Regions from separate parts of the Bradyrhizobium sp. SBR1B genome, predicted to be linked through region 1. Evidence: predicted binding sites of a transcription regulator. Region 1 holds the regulator's gene; each other region holds the start of a gene.

Region 1 (7,813 bases):
CGCCAATGCCAGCCACGAGCTGCGCACGCCGCTGGCCGCGCTGTCGGGCTTCATCGACACGCTGCAGGGCCAGGCCAAGGACGATCCCAAGGCGCGCGAGCGCTTCCTCGGCATCATGCACAACCAGGCCACCCGCATGGCGCGCCTGATCGACGATCTGTTGTCGCTGTCGCGGGTCGAGCTGTCGGCCCATGTCCGGCCCGACACCCTGGTCGACCTGCTGCCGATCATCCGCCAGGTCGCCGACGGGCTCGAGCCGCTGGCGCGCGAGCGTCAGGTCGAGGTCGAGATCCATCTACCCGAGGGACCGGTGATGATCGCGGGCGACCGCGAGGAGCTGCTCCGCCTGTTCGAGAATTTGATCGAGAACGCGCTCAAATACGGTGCCTCCGGCGGACGCGTCATCGTGTCGCTGACCTCAGCCGCAGCCACTGATGGAACTCAGGAAATCCGGATCATGGTCCGCGATTTCGGTCCCGGCATCGCGCCCGAGCACCTGCCGCGGCTGACCGAGCGGTTCTACCGCGTCGACGTCGGCGACAGTCGCTCGCAGGGCGGCACCGGGCTCGGATTATCGCTGGTGAAACATATTCTTAACCGCCATCGCGGCCGGCTTTTGATCGAAAGCGTGCCCCGTCAGGGGGCCACTTTCACCGCCTGTTTTCCCCAGGCTAAGACTTTAGTTTAAGCCTGAAACTCTAGCGATTTCAATCGCTTGAGTGTGTCATCCGACTGTCACGAAACCTTCGTAAAAGCACAGCCGACCGCTCCTAAAGGGGCGGCGCGGGGAGCGCGATCGGGCGCGGTTGGCGCTTCGCTCCCCTGTATGGAGACCAGCATGAATTTCATCAAAACCATGGTCGCTGCCGGCTTGCTCGCCGCATCGACGACAGTGGCCTTCGCTGCCGACATCACGGGTGCCGGTGCCACCTTCCCGTTCCCGATCTATTCCAAATGGGCTGACGCCTACAAGAAGGAGACCGGCAACGGTCTGAACTACCAGTCGATCGGCTCCGGCGGCGGCATCAAGCAGATCCAGGCCAAGACCGTGACCTTCGGCGCCAGCGACGCGCCGCTCAAGGCCGAGCAGCTCGAGAAGGACGGCCTCGTCCAGTGGCCGATGGTGATGGGCGCCATCGTCCCCGTCGTCAACCTCGAGGGCGTGAAGCCCGGCGAGATGGTGTTCGACGGCGAGACGCTCGCCAGCATCTATCTCGGCAAGATCACCAAGTGGGACGACGCCGCGATCAAGAAGCTCAATCCGAACGTGAAGCTGCCCTCGGACGCCATCACCGTGGTCCGCCGCTCGGACGGTTCGGGCACCACCTTCAACTTCACCAACTACCTCTCCAAGGCCAGCGCGGACTGGAAGAGCAAGGTCGGTGAGGGCACCGCGGTCGAGTGGCCGGTCGGCGTCGGCGCCAAGGGCAATGAAGGCGTGTCGGGCAACATCAGCCAGACCAAGAACTCGATCGGCTATGTCGAGTACGCCTATGCCAAGCAGAACAAGCTGACCTACACCGGTCTCGTCAACAAGGCCGGCAAGCCGGTGCAGCCGACCGTCGAAGCCTTCCAGGCGGCCGCCTCCAACGCCGACTGGGCCAAGGCGCCCGGCTACTACGTCATCCTGACCGACCAGCCCGGCGAGAAGTCCTGGCCGATCACCGCGGCGACCTTCATCCTCATGCACAAGGACGCCACCGACAAGGCGGCCTCGCAGGAAGCCATCAAGTTCTTCCGCTGGGCCTTCAAGAGCGGCGGCAAGGCGGCTGAACAGCTCGACTACATCCCGATGCCCGAAGGCGTCGTGACCCTGATCGAGAAGACCTGGGCTGCCGAGATCAAGAGCTAAGTAGGGCTCTCGCGTCCCGGACGCGGCGCGGCCCTGGCGATACGAAGCATCGTCCAGCGTGCCGCTCCGCGAGAGCCGGGACCCGCAAGACTTCCGCTCCGGATCGGTCACGCCGTGTCCGGAGCGCGAGACCGACAAAAAGACTGACAACAAGCGTATATTATCGGGCACAGGGGATCGGCGTGGCAGAAATGGCCGTTCAGAGCGATGTAATCGACGACGCCGGACCGTATGACCGCGCCAAGGCCTTGAGCGCGTTCAAGCTCGGCGACGTTGCCTTCTACTGGATCACGCGGCTGTCCGCGATCTCGGTGCTCCTCATTCTCGGTGGCATCATCGTCTCGCTGATCGTCGGCGCGTTCCCGGCGATGAAGGAATACGGCTTCTCCTTCCTGTGGACGCAGCGCTGGGCGCCGTCGGCCGATCCGCCCGTGCTCGGCGCGCTCGGGCCGATGTATGGCACGCTCGTCACCTCCTTCATCGCGATGCTGATCGCCATTCCCGTCGGTCTCGGCATCGCGATCTTCCTCACCGAGCTCTGCCCGCAATGGCTGCGTCGCCCGATCGGCATGGCGATCGAGCTGCTCGCCGGCATTCCCTCGATCATCTACGGCATGTGGGGCTTCTTCGTGCTGGGCCCGTTCCTGGCCAATACCTTCCAGCCCTTCATGATCAGGATCTTCGACGGCGTGCCCGTGCTGGGCGCGATCTTCGCAGGTCCGCCGTCCTATCTCAGCACGTTCAACGCCGCGCTGATCCTCGCCATCATGGTGCTGCCCTTCATCACCTCGATCTCGGTCGACGTGTTCAAGACGGTGCCGCCGGTGCTGAAGGAGGCCGCCTACGGCGTCGGCTGCACCACCTGGGAAGTCGTCCGCAGCGTGGTGATCCCCTACACCCGCGTCGGCATCATCGGCGGCGTCATGCTGGCGCTGGGCCGCGCGCTCGGCGAGACCATGGCGGTGACCTTCATCATCGGCAATTCGTTCCGCATCTCCTCATCGATCTTCGCGCCGGGCACCACGATCTCGGCGGCGATCGCATCCGAGTTCGCCGAGAGCGACGGCCTGCACCAGTCCGGCCTGATCCTGCTCGGCCTCTTGCTGTTCGTGCTGACGTTCTTCGTGCTGGCCGCAGCGCGGCTGATGCTGATGCGGCTGGACAAGAAGGCGGGGAAGTAACGTCATGGCGCTCAATCCGATCTATTCGCGTCGTCGCCGCAAGGATATCGTCATCCGCGGCCTCTGCTTCGCCGCGGCTGCCTTCGGCGTCACCTGGCTCGCGCTGATCCTGGTCACGCTGCTCTTCAACGGCCTAGCCGGCCTCAATCTTCAGATCTTCGTCGCGGATACGCCGCCGCCCGGTTCGACCGAAGGCGGCCTGCGCAACGCGATCGTCGGTTCGATCATCATGACGTTGATCGGCGTCGGCATCGGCGCGCCGCTCGGCCTGTTCGCCGGTACCTACCTTGCCGAATACGGCCGCAACGACAAGCTGACCTCGGTGATCCGCTTCATCAACGACATCCTGCTCTCGGCGCCCTCGATCATCATCGGCCTGTTCATCTATGGCGCGGTGGTGGTGCCGATGCGTGGCTTCTCCGCGATCGCGGGCGCGCTCGCGCTCGCCGTCATCGTGATCCCGGTCGTGCTGCGCACCACCGAGGACATGCTGCTGCTGGTGCCGAATCCCCTGCGCGAGGCGGCCTCGGCGCTCGGCCTGCCGCGCTCGCTGGTGATCAAGCGTATCGCCTATCGTGCGGCCCGGTCGGGCCTCATCACCGGCGTGCTGCTCGCCACCGCCCGCGTCGCCGGCGAGACCGCGCCGCTGCTCTTCACCGCGCTGTCGAACCAGTTCTTCAGCCTCGGCCTGAACAAGACGATGGCCAACCTGCCGGTTACCATCAACAACTTCGTCCAGAGCCCCTATGCCTATTGGAAGCAGCTCGCCTGGAGCGGCGCGCTGCTGATCACGCTCACCGTGCTTGCCCTGAACATTGGCGCGCGCATCCTCGGCGCCGAGAGGACTGCAAAATGACCGACCTGTCCGTATCCATGAGTTCCAACGCTCATCTGGCCTCGCAGCCGCTGCCGGAAGCTCCGGCCAAGGTGACGGTGCGCAATCTCAATTTCTATTACGGCGAGCACCACGCGCTGAAGAACATCAACCTGACGCTGGGCGCCAACCGCGTCACGGCGTTCATCGGCCCGTCGGGCTGCGGCAAGTCGACCCTGCTGCGCATCTTCAACCGGATGTACGATCTCTATCCGGGCCAGCGCGCCACCGGTCAGCTCATGCTGGACCAGACCAACGTCCTCGACCCCAGGCTCGACCTCAATCTGCTGCGCGCCCGGGTCGGCATGGTGTTCCAGAAGCCGACGCCGTTCCCGATGACGATCTACGAGAACATCGCCTTCGGCATCCGCCTCTACGAGAAGATCTCGAAGTCCGAGATGGACGACCGCGTCGAGAAGGCGCTGCGCGGCGGCGCGCTGTGGAACGAGGTCAAGGACAAGCTCAACGCCTCCGGCCTGTCGCTCTCCGGCGGCCAGCAGCAGCGCCTGTGCATCGCCCGCACCGTCGCGGTGCGCCCTGAAGTGATTTTGTTCGACGAGCCCTGCTCGGCGCTCGACCCGATCTCGACCGCCAAGGTCGAGGAGCTGATCCAGGAACTGTCCGAGAACTACACGATCGCGATCGTCACCCACAACATGCAGCAGGCGGCGCGCGTCTCCGACAAGACCGCCTTCATGTATCTCGGCGAGCTGATCGAGTTCGACGACACCAGCAAGATCTTCACGTCGCCGAGCGACCGGCGCACGCAGGATTACATCACCGGCCGGTTCGGCTGAGGAGACGCGACATGGGTACTGAACATACCGCAAAGGCTTTCGACACCGACCTCCAGGAGCTCACCCGCCTGGTCGCCGAGATGGGCGGCATCGCCGAGCGCATGATCGTCGATTCCGTCGACGCGCTGATCCGCCGCGACGTCGCGCTCGGCCAGCGCGTCGTCACCATCGACGCCGAGCTCGACGCGCTGCAGAAGCGCATCGAGGAACGGGCGGTGCTCACCATCGCCCGCCGCCAGCCGATGGCGGTGGACCTGCGCGAGATCGTCGGCGCCATGCGCGTTGCGACCGACCTCGAGCGCATCGGCGACCTCGCCAAGAACATGGGCAAGCGCGTCGCCGCGCTGGAGACCGACTTCCATCCGCTGAAGCTGTTCCGCGGCCTGGAGCACATGACCGACCTCGTGCAGCAGCAGGTCAAGTCGGTGCTGGACGCCTATGCCGCGCATGACCTGCCGGCGGCGATGGCGGTGTGGAAGGGCGACGAGGAAGTCGACGCGATCTGCACCTCGCTGTTCCGCGAGCTCCTCACCTACATGATGGAGGATCCGCGCAACATCTCGTTCTGCATCCATCTGATGTTCTGCGCCAAGAACATCGAGCGGATCGGCGACCACGCCACCAACATCGCCGAGACCGTGTTCTACATGATCGAAGGCCAGGCGATCACCGACAAGCGGCCGAAGGGCGACATGACCACCTTCGCCACGACGGTCCCGAATACCTGAAGACTTGAAGGAGCGACGACCCGATGGGCGCACGCATTATGGTGGTTGAGGACGAGGAAGCTCTCACCGAGCTGCTTCGCTACAACCTCGAAGGCGACGGCTATGACGTCGAGACGGTCATGCGCGGCGACGACGCCGACACCCGCCTCAAGGAGCACATCCCGGACCTGATCGTGCTCGACTGGATGCTGCCGGGCCTGTCGGGCATCGAGCTGTGCCGCCGCCTGCGCACCCGGCCCGACACCAAGCAGCTCCCGATCATCATGCTCACCGCGCGCGGCGAGGAGAGCGAGCGGGTGCGGGGGCTTGCGACCGGCGCCGACGACTACATCGTCAAGCCGTTCTCGGTGCCGGAGCTTTTGGCGCGCGTGAAGGGCCTGCTGCGGCGCGCCAGTCCTGAGCGGCTCGCGACAGTGCTGGCCTATGGCGACATCGAGCTCGACCGCGACAAGCGCCGCGTGGCGCGCTCGGGCCGGCCGATCGATCTCGGCCCGACCGAATATCGCCTGCTGGAGTTCTTCCTGGAGCATCCCGGCCGCGTGTTCTCGCGCGAGCAGCTGCTCGACAGCGTCTGGGGTCGCGACATCTACATCGATGAGCGCACTGTCGACGTCCATATCGGCCGCTTGCGCAAGCTGCTCAATCTCGGCCGCGAGCAGGACCCGATCCGTACCGTCCGCGGCGCCGGCTACGCGCTCGACGACCGCTTCGCGAAGGCGGAGCAGACGTAAGGTTTGCTGGCGTTGGCTTTGGCGGGCTGCCGCCGCATTCTCCGGCGTCGTCCCTGCGAAAGCAGGGACCCATAACCACAGGCAGTGGTTTGGCGAAGACTCGGAGTGACCATCTCGCGCGACAACTGCGCCTTGTGGTTATGGATCCCCGCGTTCGCGGGGAATGACACCGAGTTGGTTGAGGCGCCGTCGTGTGACGGCTGCCGTCTTTGCGATCAGCTAGATCCGCTCAGCGCGGACCCGGCTTCGCCGGGGCGCGCCGGCGATCCGCCGCTGGCTGATACGCCACGCGCGAGTGCTGGGCGCAGTAGGGCAGGCCGGACAGTGCCTTGCCGCCGCAGAAGAAGAAATCCGGGCTCGAGGGATCGCCGACCGGCCAGTGGCAGGTCGCCTCGTTGAGCTCGAGCAGCGACAGCCGCTGGCCCATCGGCACCACGTTGTCATAGGTGACGGGTTCAGCCTCCACCTCGACCTCGAAGGCCTGCGCCAGCGCGGTGTTGCCGCGCGCGATGGGGCGGGTCACCCGCATCATGTGCTGCGCGGGACGCGCCTTGCGCGGCCGGGGCGCTGCCGATGAAGGGCTCTTGGCGCGGCCGGACAGACCGAGCCTGTGCACTTTGCCGATCACGGCATTGCGGGTCACATTGCCGAGCTCAGCTGCGATCTGGCTGGCCGAAAGTCCGGCCTCCCAGAGCTTTTTCAGCTGCTCGACGCGATCGTCGGACCAGGTCAAAACCGTCATTGCACCCTTTCCCTCGCTACGCGCCAGCCATCCTGGGGCCTCGCAGCGATTGCCTAAGCCTTCAAAAACCCGTGCCGTCAGAATCCCTTAAGGCTCGCCGGGCGCGTGACTGACGCCCGAACGTTTACGCCGGTACAAGAGGACTCTTGGGATCAGAACCGCTGCACGAGATGTCGTATCTGACAATCCAAACGCTACAATATGGCGTGACTCCCGCGCAAGAGTCCGCCGACTCGCTTCCACATGTTCCGTGGTGAAAACCCGCAAAATCGGCACCGCAAGACTACGGATTCAGCGTTTCCTGAGGCTTTCCGGGCGGCATTGACACCCGTCTTGCCAAGCATAAGATAGTCCCGCGTGCCGCCCTTAAAAGGCGGCACGTTTCGTTTTCCGGGCCGGTCGATGGTGCGTTGCGCAATGCACGCGTCACACCGTCCGCAACATTCAAGTGACATCATGACTAACAGCGCAGCGCCGCATTTGCTCCCCGTTTTCGCCAGAGCCGACCTCGGCTTCGAGCGCGGCGAAGGCTGCTGGCTGATCGCGACCAATGGCGATCGCTATCTCGATTTCACCTCGGGCGTGGCAGTGAATGCGCTCGGCCATTGCCACCCGCATCTGATCAAGGCGCTGCAGGAGCAGGCGACCAAGCTCTGGCACATGTCGAACCTGTTCCAGAGCCCGGACGGCGAGAAGCTCGCGAGCCGGCTTTGCAACGAAAGCTTTGCCGACTTCGTGTTCTTCTGCAATTCGGGCGCCGAAGCGCTGGAAGGTGTGATCAAGCTGGTCCGCCATCATCACTTCTCCAAGGGGCATCCGGAACGTTATCGCATCATCACCTTCGAAGGCGCCTTTCACGGCCGTACGCTGGCAACGCTCGCCGCGACCGGCTCTGCAAAATATCTCGA
Region 2 (7,813 bases), on a different contig from region 1:
GCGCAGCGTGCCGTGATTGGGAATGCCGACGACGTCGCCGGCGAAGGCTTCATCCGCGACCGAACGGTCCTGGGCGAAGAAGAATTGCGGGCTCGACAGCGGCATGCTCTTGCCGGTGCGCACCAGCTTGGCCTTCATGCCGCGGCTGAGCTTGCCCGAGCAGAGGCGCGCGAAGGCGATGCGGTCGCGGTGGTTCGGATCCATATTGGCCTGGATCTTGAACACGAAGGCGCTCATGCGCGGATCGGTGGCCTCGACCTTGCGCTGGTCGCTGTCCTGCGCGCGCGGCTCGGGCGCGAACTTGCCGAGGCCTTCCAGCAGGTCGCCGACGCCGAAATTGCGCAGCGCGCTGCCGAAATAGACCGGCGTCAGATGGCCCTCGCGGAACGCGTCGAGCTCGAACGGTTTTGACGCTTCGGTGACGAGCTCGAGCTCGTCCTTGACCGCGGAGACATCGAGATTGGCATTGAGCTTGGCGAGCTCGGCGATCTCGATCTGCTGCGCCGCGCCGGTCTTGGCACCGCCGCCTTCGAGCAGGCGCACGCCGCCATTGGCGACGTCGTAAGTGCCGAGGAAGTCGCGGCCGCGGCCGACCGGCCAGGTCATCGGCGTGGTGTCGAGCGCCAGCGTCTTCTCGATCTCGTCGAGCAGCTCGAACACGTCGCGGCTCTCGCGATCCATCTTGTTGATGAAGGTGATGATCGGGATATCCCGAAGACGACACACCTCGAACAGCTTTCGAGTGCGCGCCTCGATGCCCTTGGCGGCGTCGATCACCATCACGGCGGAATCGACCGCGGTCAGCGTGCGATAGGTGTCTTCCGAAAAGTCCTCGTGGCCCGGCGTGTCCAGCAGGTTGAAGACAAGGCCCTCGAACTCGAAGGTCATCACCGAGGTCACGACAGAGATACCGCGCTCGCGCTCGATCTTCATCCAGTCCGAGCGCGTGTTGCGCCGCTCGCCCTTGGCCTTGACTTGGCCGGCCAGGTTGATGGCGCCGCCGAACAGCAGCAGCTTTTCGGTCAGCGTGGTCTTGCCGGCGTCGGGATGGGAGATGATCGCAAACGTGCGCCGCCGCGCCACTTCGGCGGCAAGCGGGGAACGGGCCGGCGATTCGGCTGTGGTGGTGGCGATGTCGGACATGGCGGGAGCGTGTGGCAGGGAAAACGGGCCTGATCAAGCCTCATTTGGTGATTGCGGAGCCTTCCGGCCAGCCCCATATCGGCCTTGGCCATACTGGCCTTGGGGGGAGGACGGCCTCCTCGCCCATCAGCCGCGGGGACGACCCTGCCTTGAAGGGAGGGTCGTCATGGCCTGGAGCATCCTGTTCGTCGCGGGTCTTCTCGAGATCACCTGGGCGATCGGCCTGAAATATACCGAGGGTTTTAGCAGACTTGTTCCGTCCGTCGTCACGCTCGCGGCCATGGCTGGCAGCGTCATCCTGCTCGGCCTCGCCCTCAAATCGCTGCCCGTCGGAACCGCCTATGCGGTGTGGACCGGCATCGGCGCGGTCGGCACCGCGACCCTCGGCATTGTCCTGTTCGGGGAGCCGGCCACCGCCCTTCGTCTTGCCAGCATCGCCCTGATCGTTGCCGGGATCGTCGGGCTGAAGCTGGTTACTTGACGAAGATCTTGACCGCCCACCAGGTCAGCGCCGCTACGATGGCCGAGGCCGGGATAGTGATCACCCAGGCGTAGACGATCGAGCTGGCAACGTTCCAGCGCACCGCCGAGACGCGGCGGGCGGCGCCGACGCCGACGATGGCGCCGGTGATCGTGTGCGTGGTGGAGACGGGAACCCCAAGATAGGTCGCCATGAACAAAGTCGCGGCCCCGCCAGTCTCGGCGCAAAAGCCCTGCATGGGAGTCAATTTGGTGATGCGCAGGCCCATGGTGCGGACGATGCGCCAGCCGCCCATCAGCGTGCCCAGCGCCATCGCCGCCTGGCATGACAGCACCACCCAGAACGGCACCGAGAAGTCGCTGCCGAGATGGCCCTGCGAATAGAGCAACACCGCGATGATGCCCATGGTCTTCTGCGCGTCGTTGCCGCCATGGCCGAGCGAATAGAGCGAGGCGGAGGCGAATTGCAGGATGCGGAAGGCGCGATCGACCGCGAATGGCGTCGAGCGCACCGAGGCCCAGGACACGATCGCCACCAGCATCATCGCCAGCAGGAAGCCGATCAGCGGCGACAGCACGATCGCCAGCACCGTCTTGCTCAATCCGCTCCACACCGCAGCGGAGATCCCGGCTTTGGCCATGCCGCCGCCGACGAGCCCGCCGATCAGCGCATGCGACGACGAGGACGGGATGCCGAGCGCCCAGGTCACGAGGTTCCAGACGATGGCGCCGACCAGGGCTGCGAAGATCACCTGGGCGTCGACGATCGAGGGATCGATGATGCCGGTGCCGATGGTCTGGGCGACGTGCAGGCCGAACACCATGAAGGCGACGAAATTGAAGAACGCGGCCCAGAACACCGCGAATTGCGGCCGCAGCACGCGGGTCGAGACGATGGTCGCGATCGAATTGGCGGCGTCGTGCAGGCCATTTAGGAAATCGAACAGCAGCGCGACGGCGATCAAGCCGACCAGGACGGGAAGACCCAACGCGGCATCCACAGCGGCCTGCCCTAAACTTGCTCGATGACGATGCTGTTGATCTCGTTCGCGACGTCGTCGAAGCGATCCGCGACCTTCTCGAGGTGGTCGTAGATCTCGACGCCGACGATGAAGTCCATCGCATTGCCGTCGCGATGCTTGAGGAACAGCTCCTTCAGACCGATGTCGTGGAGATCGTCGACGCGGCCCTCGAGCTTTCCGAGTTCCTCCGTGATCGCGGTCAGCATGGCGACGTTCGGACCGATCGACTGCATGAGCGGCAGCGCGCGGCCGACCAGATTGGCGCACTCGATCAGAAGCCCGCCGATCTCGCGCATGGGCGGCTCGAAGGTGCGGACCTCGAACAACATCACCGCCTTGGCCGTCTGCTGCATCTGGTCGATGGCGTCGTCCATCGACGTGATCAGGTTCTTGATGTCGCCGCGGTCGAACGGGGTGATGAAGGTGCGGCGCACCGCCGTCAGCACCTCTCGGGTGATGTTGTCGGCATCATTCTCGAACTGGTTGACGCGCTGGCAATAGACCGGCGTCTCCTCGCCCCCGTTGAGCATGCCCTGGAGCGCGATGGAGCCCTGGATCACCGTCTGGGCATGCCGGTCGAACAGGTCAAAGAACCGTTCTTCCTTGGGCAGGAAAGCACGAAACCATCGCATCATGGGGGGAGGCTACCGGTTGGAAATGGCCCGGCCCTATCAGGCCGTCATGAAACTGTCATAGACCATTTTCGATCCGCGCGCGTGTCATCTCACGCCCGCGGAGCCGGATCATCCACCGCTTTCAAGCGGCCGGCAAACCGATTTAAAATCAACCAGTTAGAGCGATCTCCGGAAGTAATGCGCGATTTCGCCGATGACGCCGCGGCGGAAGGTGAGCACGCAGACCACGAAGATCGAGCCCTGGATCACCGTCACCCATTGGCCGAAACCGGCGAGATATTGCTGCATGGCGATGATCGCGAAGGCACCGACCACGGGGCCGAAGATGGTTCCGAGGCCGCCAACCAGCGTCATCAGCACGACCTCGCCCGACATCGACCAATGGACGTCGGTGAGCGAGGCGTTCTGCGCCACAAAGACCTTCAGCGCACCGGCAAAACCGGCCAGCGTTCCCGACAGCACGAAGGCCAGGAACTTGTACTGGTCGGTGCGGTAGCCGAGCGAAATCGCGCGCTGCTCGTTCTCCCGGATCGACTTCAGCACCTCGCCGAACGGCGAGTTGATGATGCGGTAGATCAACAGGAAGCCGGCAAGAAACCCGACCAGCACGACGTAATAGAGCACCGTCGGCTTGGAGAGATCGAAGACGCCGAACATGCGTCCCTGCGGGATGCCCTGGATGCCGTCCTCACCGTGGGTGAACGGGGCCTGGAGGTAGATGAAGTACAGGAGTTGTGACAGAGCCAGGGTGATCATCGAGAAATAGATGCCCTGGCGGCGGATCGAGATGTAGCCGGTGATGATCGAGAGCACGAAAGCCGCGGCGATGCCGACGAGGATGCCGAGCTCAGGCGGCAACGCCCACACTTTCAGCGCATGCGCGCAGCAATAGCCGGCGGTCCCCAGGAACATGGCGTGGCCGAACGACAGCAGGCCGCCATAGCCGACCAGCAGATTGAAGGCGCAGGCGAGCAGCGCAAAGCACAGCGCCTGCATCACGAAGAACGGGTAGACGCCCGTGAATGGTACCGACGCCAGCAGCAGCGCCATCACTACGAAAGCGATCATCTCGTCGCGCATCGCGCGAGGGGTCACCGGCAGCGTGTCGTCCGTCAGGGTTGTCATATCAGGCCGCCCTTCCCGTCAATCCCGTTGGCTTCACCAAGAGCACCAGCACCATCAGCACGAACACGACGGTGTTGGAGGCCTCGGGATAGAAATACTTGGTCAGACCCTCGATCACGCCGAGCGCGAAGCCGGTGATGATGGAGCCCATGATCGAACCCATGCCGCCGATCACGACCACCGCGAACACCACGATAATCAGGTCGGCGCCCATCAGCGGTCGCACCTGGTTGATCGGCGCCGACAGCACGCCCGCGAGCGCGGCAAGGCCGACGCCGAGACCATAGGTCAGCGTGATCATGCGCGGCACGTTGATGCCGAAGGCACGCACCAGCGTCGGATTTTCGGTGGCGGCGCGCAGGTAAGCGCCGAGCTGGGTCTTCTCGATCAGGAACCATGTCGCCAGACATACGACCAGCGAGAACACGACCACCCAGCCGCGATAGATCGGCAAGAACATGAAGCCCAGATTCATGCCGCCCTTGAGCTGGTCCGGAATGGCGTAAGGCAGACCGGAGGAGCCGAAATAATTCTGGAACACGCCCTGCACGATCAGCGCGATGCCGAAGGTCAGGAGCAGGCCGTAGAGATGGTCGAGCCCGGTCAGCCATTGCAGCATGGTCCTTTCCAGGATCATGCCGAAGATGCCGACGATCACGGGTGCGATCAGCAGTGCCCACCAGTAGTTGATGCCACCGAGGCTCAACAGGAAATAGGCAACGAAGGCGCCCATCATGTAGAGCGCGCCATGGGCGAAATTGATGATGTTCAGCATGCCGAAAATCACGGCAAGCCCGAGACTGAGCAGCGCGTAGAACGAGCCGTTGATCAATCCCACCAGTAGCTGAGCGTATAGAGCCTGCATCGATCCCGCACCCGGTCCCTTCTCGTCGTTCCCCAAGAGCAAGCCGGCGCAGTTGCGCCGGCTCGCATCATCACACTTACTTCTTCACGAGCGGACAGACGCTCTCGGACAGCGGCCGGAACGCCTGATCCGCGGCCGTCGTGCCGATCAGCTTGTAATAGTCCCAGGGCCCTTTGGATTCCTCGGGCTTCTTGACCTCGAACAGATAGGCGGGATGCAGCTTGCGACCGTCCTCGCGGATCGTTCCCTTGCCGAACAGCGGATCGTCCGTCGGCATCTCCTTCATCTTGGCGACCACCTTGGCCCCGTCATGCGGATTGCCGCCCATCGCCTCCAGCGCCTTGAAATAGTGCAGCAGACCCGAGTAGACGCCGGCCTGCACCATCGAGGGCATCGCCTTGTTCTTCATGCGCTCGGAGAAGCGCTTGGAGAACGCGCGCGTACCGTCGTTCATGTCCCAATAGAAGGTCTCGGTGAAGTTCAGGCCCTGCGCCACCTTCAGACCGAGCGAGTGCACGTCGGTGATGAAGAGCAGCAGGCCCGCAAGCTTCTGGCCGCCCGAGACGATGCCGAACTCCGCCGCCTGCTTGATGGTGTTGGTGGTGTCGCCGCCGGCATTCGCCATGCCGATGATCTTGGCTTTGGAGGCCTGCGCCTGAAGCAGGAACGACGAGAAGTCGGCAGTATTCAGAGGATGCTTGACATTGCCGATCACCTTGCCGCCCGACTTCACCACGACCGCGGCGGTGTCGCGCTCGAGGGCATGGCCAAAGGCGTAGTCCGCGGTGAGAAAATACCATGTGTCGCCGCCCGCCTTCACCAGCGCCTGCCCGGTACTGTTGGCCAGCATATAGGTATCATAGACCCAGTGGATCGTGTTCGGTGAGCATTGCGCGTTGGTGAGATCCGACGTCGCCGCACCCGTGTCGATCAGGATCGAATTCTTCTCCTTGACGACATTGTTGACCGCGAGCGCGACGCCGGAGTTCAGGACATCCATGAAGATGTCGACCTTCTCGACGTCGATCCATTGCCGAGCAATCGTGGAGCCGATGTCGGGCTTGTTCTGATGGTCGGCGGAGATCAGGTCGAGCTTCCAGCCCTTGGCAGCGAGCCCGGAATCCTCGATCGCCATCTGTGCGGCGACGGTCGAGCCAGAGCCACCGAGATCGGCATAGAGTCCCGAATTGTCGGTCAGCACGCCGATCTTGATGTTCTTGTCCTGCGCGACTGCGCCACCTGCCGCGCCGAGCGCCAGGGCCGTCCCGAGCAACATTGCCGAAATGCTGTGCTTCATAATCCGCCTCCCAATATTCCTTTGATAGTTACTCTTGCACGTCCGCCTGCTCGGCTACACACCAAGATAGGTGTGGAGCTTGTCCATGTTGGCGGCAAGATCCGCATTGGAAAATCCGTCAATGATCTTGCCGTGCTCGACCACGTAGTAACGGTCGGCGACGGTGGATGCGAAGCGGAAGTTCTGCTCGACCAGGAGGATGGTGAAGCCCTCCTTCTTGAGCCGCGCAATGGTGTGGCCGATCTGCTGGATGATGACCGGCGCAAGGCCCTCGGTCGGCTCGTCCAGCATCAGGAAGCTCGCACCGGTGCGCAGGATGCGCGCGATCGCGAGCATCTGCTGCTCGCCACCGGACAGCTTGGTGCCCTGGCTGTTGAGCCGCTCCTTCAGGTTCGGAAACAGCTCGAAGATCTGATCGAGCGGCAGCCCGCCTTCGCGGACCACCGGCGGCAGCATCAAATTCTCCCGCACGTCGAGACTGGAGAATATGCCCCGCTCTTCCGGGCAGAATGCGATGCCCATGCGCGCGATCTTGTCGGAGGTCGCGCGGATGATCTCCTGGTTGTTGAACTTCACCGAGCCGGTACGCTTGCCGATGATGCCCATGATCGACTTCAGCGTGGTCGTCTTGCCGGCGCCGTTACGCCCGAGCAGGGTGACGACCTCGCCCGCGTTCACGTCGAAGTTGATCCCGTGCAGGATGTGAGACTCGCCGTACCAGGCTTCCAGGTTGCGGATTTGAAGGATGTTTCCGCCGGTCGCAGCCTTGGCCGGAGCCTCGGCGATCGCAGTGTCAGGCATGACCGGCTCCCAGATAGGCTTCCTTGACGCGCTCGTCCTTGGTGAGCTCCGAGTAATGGCCCTGCGCGAGCACCTGGCCGCGCGTCAGCACGGTGATGATGTCGGACAGGTTGGCCACGACGCTTAAATTATGCTCCACCATCAGGATGGTGTATTTCGCCGAGATGCGCTTGATCAGCGCCGCGATCTTGTCGATGTCCTCGTGGCCCATGCCCGCCATCGGCTCGTCCAGCAGCATCATCTCCGGGTCGAGCGCGAGCGTGGTTGCGATCTCCAGTGCACGCTTGCGTCCATAGGGCATCTCGACCGCGGGTGTGTTGGCAAACTCGTTCAGGCCGACATCGTTCAACAATTCGCGCGCGCGGTCGTTGAAGCGGTTGAGCACCGACTTGGAGCGCCAGAAATCGAACGAAGAGCCGTGCTGGCGCTGAAGCGCGACACGGAC
Region 3 (7,813 bases), 160 kb from region 1:
CCGGCAACAACGTGCCGCGCTTCGAGCTGGACAAGATGGGCATCCCCGATGCCGACGGCTATTTTGGCAAGGTCGTCTTCACCGGCAGCCACGAGAACGCAATGCTGGCGCTGTCGCAGGGCACGGTCGACGTTGCCGCCAACCAGTGGACCAGCGACGACGATTCCACGCTGGCGCAGATGCTGACCAAGGGCATGCTGAAGAATGCCGACGGTTCGGCGATGAAGAAGGACGACTTCCGCATCATCCACAAGTCGGCGCCGATCATCAACGGCCCCTATGCCTACAATTCCGACCTGCCGGAAGACGCCAAGGCCGCCATCGCGAAGGCGTTCTTCGACGCCCCGGCCAAGGACAAGGCCGCGTTCGACCGCCTCTCCGACGGCCAGAAGAAGGGCTTTCATCCCGCCACCACCAAGGACTGGGATGGCACGATCGAGCTGATCAAGTTCGTCGATGCGTTGCGTAAGAAGAAGGCGTCCTGATCTCAGGGCGATGCAACTGGAGCCGGGTCCCTGGACCCGGCTCTTTCTTTGACGGAGCTCGTCTCAGGACGATGACAACAGCGGTTTCGATCCTCCCCGAGCAGCAGCTTGCCGTGCTCAACGCCGCTTATCGCCAGGCGGTCGGGCGCAGGCGGCTCCGCCTGCTGTTAGGGATCGCGGTCTTCGCCGCCGCGCTGGCTCTCGCGGGAATCGGCGCGGAAGTGAATCTGCGCACGCTCTTCACCTATTTCGGCAATTTCATCAGCTATTTCGACCGCATCCTCACGCTCGACAACGGCCAGCGGGTCTGGACCGATGTCGGCGAATGGCTCTGGGGCTGGCGCAAATGGCTGAAGATGCTCGGCGAGACGCTGCTGATCTCCTATGTCGGCACGCTGATCGGCGCGACCTTGGCATTTTGTCTGAACTTCTTCGCGGCTGAAAACACCTCGCCCGCACCCTGGCTGCGCTTCGTCGTCAGGCGCCTGCTCGAGTTCGCCCGCACCGTTCCGGGCATCGTCTTCGCGCTGATCTTCGTGATCGCCTTCGGGCTCGGACCGATGGCGGGTGTGCTCGCGATCGCGATCCACTCCACCGGCGCACTCGGAAAGCTGTTTTCGGAAATCGTCGAGAACGCCGACATGAAGCCGGTCGAAGGCATCCGCTCGACCGGCGCGAGCTGGCTGTCCTGCATGCGGTTCGCCGTCGTGCCGCAGGTGACCGCGGGTTATGCGAGCTACGCGCTGCTGCGCTTCGAGATCAATGTCCGTGAAGCCTCCGTGATGGGTTTCGTCGGTGCCGGCGGCATCGGCCAGGAGCTCGTCGTCGCGATCCGCAAATTCTACTATTCGGACGTCAGCGCGATCCTGCTCACCATCATCGTCACCGTCTTCATCATCGACATCAGCACCGGCTGGCTGCGCGGCCGCCTGTTCGGCAAGGAGGCGCGGACGTGACGAGGCGGCAAGCGGTCGACACGCGAGAGCTTCGCGCGCGCTATCCGGATGTGTTCGACCGACCCGCCTCGGCGCGGCTTGCCACGCCGGCGATGATCGTCGCGGCGTTCGCGATCCTCATTTACGGCCTGGTCGATCTCGACTTCTCGCCGTCGCGCTTCTTCGCAGGTCTCAGCCAGCTCGGCTGGATCACCTTGATGATGATCCCGCCCGATCCCGGCTCGTCGCTGCCGATCTATCTGAAGGCGCTCGGCGAGACGCTGTCGATCGCGCTGCTCGGCACGACGCTGGCCGCTGTCTTCGCGCTTCCCGTCAGCCTGCTCGCGGCGCGCAACGTGGTGCCGTCGAACATCCTGCGCTTCCCGGTTCGCCGTGTCCTGGATTCGATCCGCGGTGTCGACACGCTGATCTGGGCGCTGGTGTGGATCAACGTCGTCGGGCTCGGCCCGTTCGCCGGCGTGCTCGCCATTGCGGTGTCGGATTTCGGCGCCTTCGGAAAGCTGTTCTCGGAGGCGATCGAGGGCGCCGACCAGAAGCAGGTCGAGGGCATCCGCGCCTCCGGCGGCAGCCCGCTGCACGAGATCCGCTTCGGGCTGTTGCCGCAGGTGCTGCCCGTGATCGCCGGCCAGGTGCTCTATTTCATCGAATCCAACACCCGCTCGGCCACCATCATCGGCATCGTCGGCGCCGGCGGCATCGGCCTGCAGCTCGCCGAGCAGATCCGCGTGCTGGAATGGCAGAAGGTGTCGTTCCTGATCCTGATGATCCTGGTCGCGGTCGCCGCGATCGATTTCATCTCGGGCAAGCTGCGCTTTGCGATCATTGGGCGCAGGGCCGTGGCCTGATCAAAAGTGCCGTAGGGTGGGCAAAGCGCAGCGTGCCCACGATTTTTAACGATCGAGAAGGATCGTGGGCACGGCGCGAAGTGCGCCTTTGCCCACCCTACGGCTCCGGTTTTCTTGGAGAGAGCCCCTACGACTCCACCAGAAACTCCACGCGCTCCGCGGCGAAGCGCGAATGCTTGGTCATCAGCGGCTTGCCGTCAAGATCGTGGTCGGTGGCATCGACCACCAGGATCGGCCGTCCGAGCGCGAGATCGAGCCGGGCCGCATCGGTGGCGTCGACGATGCCGGCGGTGATCCGGGTCGCGCCGCGGCGATAGTCGCGCACCCCGTAATGCTCCAGCAGCTTCGTCATCGAGCGCGTCGCCGCGAACACGGCACCGGCGCCGGGAAACAATTCCGCCGACAGCCATGTGGTGGAGACGCAGATCGGCGTGCGGTCGGCAAGGCGAATCGCCTCGATCCGCACCAAGGGCGCGCCGGCCTTCAATCCGAGCTCACGCGCCAACTCGCGGGTCGCGACATCGTCGGTCGCCTCGATCAACTGACCGCGCGGCTCGCGGCCACCGGCGCCGACGATCTCGGAGAAGCGCGTGCGCGAGCGCAGGGGATAAGCGAGCTTCTGCGCTTCGACATAAGTTCCGCTGCCGCGCTCGGCGCGCACCAAGCCGCGCTCGGCAAGCGCTGCCAGCGCGCGCCGCACGGTGTGGCGGTTCACCCGATAGGTTTCGGCGATCTCCATCTCGCCCGGCAACTTGTCGCCGGCCGCAAAGCGGCCGTCGGCGATGCCGCGCTCGATGCCGTCGGCAACGAGGCGCCATAGCGCGACGCCGGACGACGCAGTGTCTTGCATGCTCATATCGCCGGCCAGCCTAGCCCAGAAATCACAGCTTTGTCACGAAACAGTCATGGCGTCCTCGTATGAAGTTGTCTATTATAATAGACAACTTCGATGCGGCAAGTTCTGTCAAAGGTTCGGTGGATCAGGTGACCCTGCACAACAACCAGCAAGCCCAGCGCCAGGCCGCCATGGCCGTGCTGGCGCACGCGGAGGCGGGCGAGATCGCCGCCCGCCTCCGCAACTTGGCGCTCCCGGCCCATCAGGATCTGCGCGCGCCCGAAAACGGTCTCGTCATGCTGCGCGGCCGGGTCGGCGGTGACGGCGCGCCGTTCAATCTCGGCGAAGCCACGGTGTCGCGCGCCGCGGTGCGGCTGGCGAGCGGCGAGGTCGGGTTCGGCTACACGCTCGGGCGCGACGGCGAGAAAGCGCGGCTGATCGCTTTGTGCGACGCCCTGGTGCAGTCGAGGGATTTTGGCGGAGCGGTGGAGCGGGACGTTATCGCCCCGTTGCGTGAGCAGCTTATGGCTGGCCGCGCGCAGGCGGCGGCCGAGACCGCTGCGACGAAGGTTGATTTCTACACCATGGTGCGCGGTGAGGGGTGAGATCATGACCACGATTGCGGAACTGCCGCCGGGCTTCGCCGACAAGGTGCTGTCGGCGCAATCGACATTTCGCTCGGTCATGGACGCGATGGCGCGGCCGGGCTCGGTCCAGCGCATCGTCCCGATGGCTGGAACGGCAGGCTCGATGATGCGCGGCACGGCCGCGATCGCGCTGACGCTGTTCGACCACGACACGCCGCTCTGGCTCGACGCACGGCTGGCGGAGAGCCCGAACGTGGTGAAATGGCTGAAGTTTCACACCGGCGCGCCCGTGGTGCAGGATTCCTCGATCGCGAGTTTTGCGCTGATCAGCGACGGCGGTGCGCTGCCGCCGCTCGAACGCTTCGCGCTCGGAACCAGCGAATATCCGGATCGGTCCACCACGGTGATCCTGCAGGTCGATAGCCTCGACTCCGGACGGAGCTTCGAGCTGCGCGGTCCCGGCATCGACGGCGCCGCCATGCTCAATGCGTCAATCAAGCCGTTCGATCTGTTCGAGCGTATGCACATCAACGAGGCACTGTTTCCGCGCGGCATCGATGTGGTGCTGGTGGCCGATGACGCCGTGGTCGCGATCCCCCGCACCACGCGAATCGTGAGCAAGGGAAGCTAGAAGCATGTATGTCGCAGTCAAAGGCGGCGAACGCGCCATCGAGAACGCCCACCGCCTGCTTGCAGACAAGCGGCGCGGCGACCAAGGCGTTCCGGAGGTCACGCTCGACCAGATCTCGGAGCAGCTTGGCCTCGCCGTGGACCGCGTCATGAGCGAAGGCTCGCTCTATGATCGCGAGCTCGCGGCCCTCGCGATCAAGCAAGCGCGCGGCGATTTGATCGAGGCGATCTTCCTGGTTCGCGCCTTCCGCGCCACGATGCCGCGTTTCGGCGCGAGCGAGCCGGTCGACACCGGTGCGATGCGCGTGCAGCGGCGGGTGTCCTCGACCTTCAAGGATATTCCCGGCGGCCAGATCCTCGGGCCGACCTTCGACTACACCCATCGCCTGCTCGATCCCGCGCTCGCGCAAGGCTTCGTGCCGGAGGCGCCGGCAACGGCGGAGGCATCGACGGCGCCGACGCCGCGCGTGACCGACATCCTCGGCCGCGACGGGCTGATCGAATCCTCGCCGCAGGCCGAGGAGGGCGCGAGCGTCGGCGACCTCACCCGCGAGCCGCTGAATTTTCCTGCGGACCGTGATTTGCGCCTGCAGAATCTCGCGCGCGGTGACGAAGGATTCTTGCTGGCGATGGGCTATTCCACCCAGCGCGGCTATGGCCGCAACCATCCCTTCGCCGGCGAGATCCGCTTCGGCGAGGTCGAGGTGGAATTTTCGGCGGAAGACGTCGGCTTCGCCGTGCCGCTCGGCTCGATCGAGCTCACCGAGTGCCAGATGGTCAACCAGTTCAAGGGCTCCGCGACGGAAGCGCCGTGCTTCACCCGCGGCTATGGCCTCGCCTTCGGCCAGAGCGAGCGCAAGACCATGTCGATGGCCCTGGTCGACCGCGCGCTGCGTGCCCGCGAGCTCGGCGAGGAGGCACTCGCCCCCGCGCAAGATGAAGAATTCGTGATGTCGCATTCGGACAACGTCCAGGCGACCGGCTTCGTCGAGCATTTGAAGCTGCCGCACTATGTCGACTTTCAGTCCGAGCTCGGCCTGCTCCGCAAGCTGCGCAAAGAGTTCGCCGATGCCCAGACGCCTGATGCCATGAAGGAGGCCGCGGAATGAACGCGCCCGCCTACAACTTCGCCTATCTCGACGAGCAGACCAAGCGGATGATCCGCCGCGCGATCCTGAAAGCGATCGCGATCCCCGGTTATCAGGTGCCGTTCGCCAGCCGAGAGATGCCGATGCCCTATGGCTGGGGCACCGGCGGCGTGCAGGTCACCGCCGCGATCCTCGGTCCCGCCGACGTGCTGAAGGTGATCGACCAGGGCTCCGACGACACCACCAACGCGATCTCGATCCGGAAATTCTTCGCCAAGACCGCGGGCGTTGCCACGACGACCGCAACTGACGAAGCGACGGTGATCCAGACCCGCCACCGCATCCCCGAGGCGACGCTGCACGCAAACCAGGTGCTGGTCTATCAGGTGCCGATCCCGGAGCCGTTGCGCTTCCTCGAGCCGCGCGAGACCGAGACGCGGCGGATGCATGCGCTGGCCGAATACGGCCTGATGCATGTGAAGCTCTATGAGGACATCGCCCGCTTCGGCCACATCGCCACCGCCTACGCCTATCCGGTCAAGGTCAATGCGCGCTACGTGATGGATCCGTCGCCGACGCCGAAATTCGACAATCCCAAGATGGACAATTGCCCGGCGTTGCAATTGTTCGGCGCCGGCCGCGAGAAGCGCATCTATGCGATCCCGCCTTACACGAAGGTGGTGTCGCTCGATTTCGAGGACCATCCGTTCGAGCCCTATCGCTTCAACGCGCCCTGCGCGCTGTGCGGCGCGGAGAATTCCTATCTCGACGAGATCGTCACCGACGACAAGGGCGGACGGATGTTCGTGTGCTCGGACACCGACTATTGCGAGAGCCGCCAGGCCGCCGGCCATCACGGCAGCCTCAGCGCCGCGCCGTACAAGGAGAAGGCGCAAGGAGGCACCAATGGTTGATCACGCCGCGCTCGAAAACGATCAGCCGCTGCTGGTCGCGACCTCCCTCAGCAAATCCTTCGGCCGTATCGCCGCGTGCCGTGACGTCTCCTTCGCGCTGTATCCCGGCGAGGTGGTGGCGATCGTCGGCGAATCCGGTTCGGGCAAGTCGACGCTGCTGCAACTCCTGTCGGGCCAGCTCGCGGCCAGCGGCGGCCACGTGTCCTATCGGATGCGCGACGGTGTCGCCCGTGATCTCGCCACGCTCGGCGAAGCCGAGCGGCGCTTCCTGTACCGCACCGATTGGGGTTTTGTGCATCAGGATCCCGCCCAGGGCCTGCGCATGGCGGTCTCGGCCGGCGCCAATGTCGGCGAGCGGCTGATGGCGGTGGGTTGGAATCACTATGGCCGCATCCGCGAGACCGCGTCCGACTGGCTCACCCGCGTCGAGATCGACACCGCCCGCATCGACGATGCACCGCGGACCTATTCCGGCGGCATGCGCCAGCGTCTCCAGATCGCGCGCAACCTCGTCACCGAGCCGCGGTTGGTGTTCATGGACGAGCCGACCGGCGGGCTCGACGTGTCCGTGCAGGCGCGCCTGCTCGACCTCCTGCGCAGCCTCGTCGCCGAACTGCACCTCGCGGTCATCATCGTCACCCACGACCTCGCGGTGGCGCGGCTGCTCTCGCACCGCGTGATGGTGATGAAGGGCGGCCGCGTCATCGAGACCGGTCTCACCGACCAGGTTCTCGACGATCCCCGCGAGCCCTATACGCAGCTTCTCGTCTCCTCGATCCTGCCGCCATGAACCTTTCAATATGAGCTTTCCAATGACCGCCATGATCGACGTCACCGATGCCAACAAGACCTTCACCATGCACCTGCAGGGCGGCATCGAGTTGCCTGTCGTCAGCGGCGTGAGCTTCCAGGTCAACGCGAGCGAATGCGTCGTGCTGTCGGGGCCGTCAGGCGCCGGCAAGTCCTCGATCCTGAAAATGATCTTCGGCAACTACCGCTGCGATAGCGGCCGCATCGGCATCCGCCACCGCGGCGCGCTGATCGATCTCGCCAGCGCCGAGCCGCGCCAGGTGCTGAACGTCCGTCGCGCCACCATCGGCTATGTCAGCCAGTTCCTGCGCGCGGTGCCGCGGGTGGCCACCATCGACGTCGTCGCCGAGCCGCTGATTGTGAACGGCATGCCACGCGCCGACGCGCAAGCCCGCGCCGGCGATTTGCTGCACCGCCTCAACATCCCCGAGCGTCTGTGGCAGCTTCCGCCCGCGACCTTCTCCGGCGGCGAGCAGCAGCGCGTCAACATCGCGCGCGGCTTCATCTCGGACCTGCCGATACTGCTGCTGGACGAGCCGACCGCCTCGCTGGATGCCGCCAACCGCGCGGTCGTGGTCGAGCTGGTCGCCGAGAAGAAGCGCCAGGGCGTCGCCATGGTTGCCATTGTCCATGACGACGAAATCCGTCATCTGATTGCCGACC

The links. The regulator PhoB, encoded in region 1, activates phosphate uptake and scavenging genes when phosphate is short. The targets are predictions, from matches to a motif close to TGTCATNNANCTGTCAT.
Region 2: GGD61_RS27580 (DUF47 domain-containing protein) is a predicted target of PhoB. The motif match lies at 3,323-3,339, and genes of this name have one in related genera.
Region 3: phnF (phosphonate metabolism transcriptional regulator PhnF) is a predicted target of PhoB. The motif match lies at 3,177-3,193, and genes of this name have one in related genera.

Annotation. Positions count from the first base shown of each region.
Region 1 covers NZ_JACIHC010000005.1:259,928-267,740, reverse strand. Annotated here, with positions in the region: gene GGD61_RS15995 (ATP-binding protein) at 1-688, shown strand, start outside; gene pstS (phosphate ABC transporter substrate-binding protein PstS) at 839-1,852, shown strand; gene pstC (phosphate ABC transporter permease subunit PstC) at 2,044-3,033, shown strand; gene pstA (phosphate ABC transporter permease PstA) at 3,038-3,889, shown strand; gene pstB (phosphate ABC transporter ATP-binding protein PstB) at 3,886-4,704, shown strand; gene phoU (phosphate signaling complex protein PhoU) at 4,716-5,432, shown strand; gene phoB (phosphate regulon transcriptional regulator PhoB) at 5,456-6,163, shown strand; gene GGD61_RS15960 (GcrA family cell cycle regulator) at 6,393-6,905, opposite strand; gene GGD61_RS15955 (aspartate aminotransferase family protein) at 7,362-7,813, shown strand, end outside.
Region 2 covers NZ_JACIHC010000013.1:107,381-115,193, forward strand. Annotated here, with positions in the region: gene GGD61_RS27565 (peptide chain release factor 3) at 1-1,143, opposite strand, end outside; gene sugE (quaternary ammonium compound efflux SMR transporter SugE) at 1,310-1,624, shown strand; gene GGD61_RS27575 (inorganic phosphate transporter) at 1,617-2,624, opposite strand; gene GGD61_RS27580 (DUF47 domain-containing protein) at 2,636-3,280, opposite strand; gene GGD61_RS27585 (branched-chain amino acid ABC transporter permease) at 3,437-4,405, opposite strand; gene GGD61_RS27590 (branched-chain amino acid ABC transporter permease) at 4,407-5,270, opposite strand; gene GGD61_RS27595 (ABC transporter substrate-binding protein) at 5,347-6,567, opposite strand; gene GGD61_RS27600 (ABC transporter ATP-binding protein) at 6,622-7,368, opposite strand; gene GGD61_RS27605 (ABC transporter ATP-binding protein) at 7,361-7,813, opposite strand, start outside.
Region 3 covers NZ_JACIHC010000005.1:96,353-104,165, reverse strand. Annotated here, with positions in the region: gene phnD (phosphonate ABC transporter substrate-binding protein) at 1-485, shown strand, start outside; gene phnE (phosphonate ABC transporter, permease protein PhnE) at 557-1,441, shown strand; gene phnE (phosphonate ABC transporter, permease protein PhnE) at 1,438-2,286, shown strand; gene phnF (phosphonate metabolism transcriptional regulator PhnF) at 2,414-3,142, opposite strand; gene phnG (phosphonate C-P lyase system protein PhnG) at 3,262-3,726, shown strand; gene phnH (phosphonate C-P lyase system protein PhnH) at 3,731-4,339, shown strand; gene GGD61_RS15175 (carbon-phosphorus lyase complex subunit PhnI) at 4,344-5,447, shown strand; gene GGD61_RS15170 (alpha-D-ribose 1-methylphosphonate 5-phosphate C-P-lyase PhnJ) at 5,444-6,340, shown strand; gene phnK (phosphonate C-P lyase system protein PhnK) at 6,333-7,130, shown strand; gene phnL (phosphonate C-P lyase system protein PhnL) at 7,153-7,813, shown strand, end outside.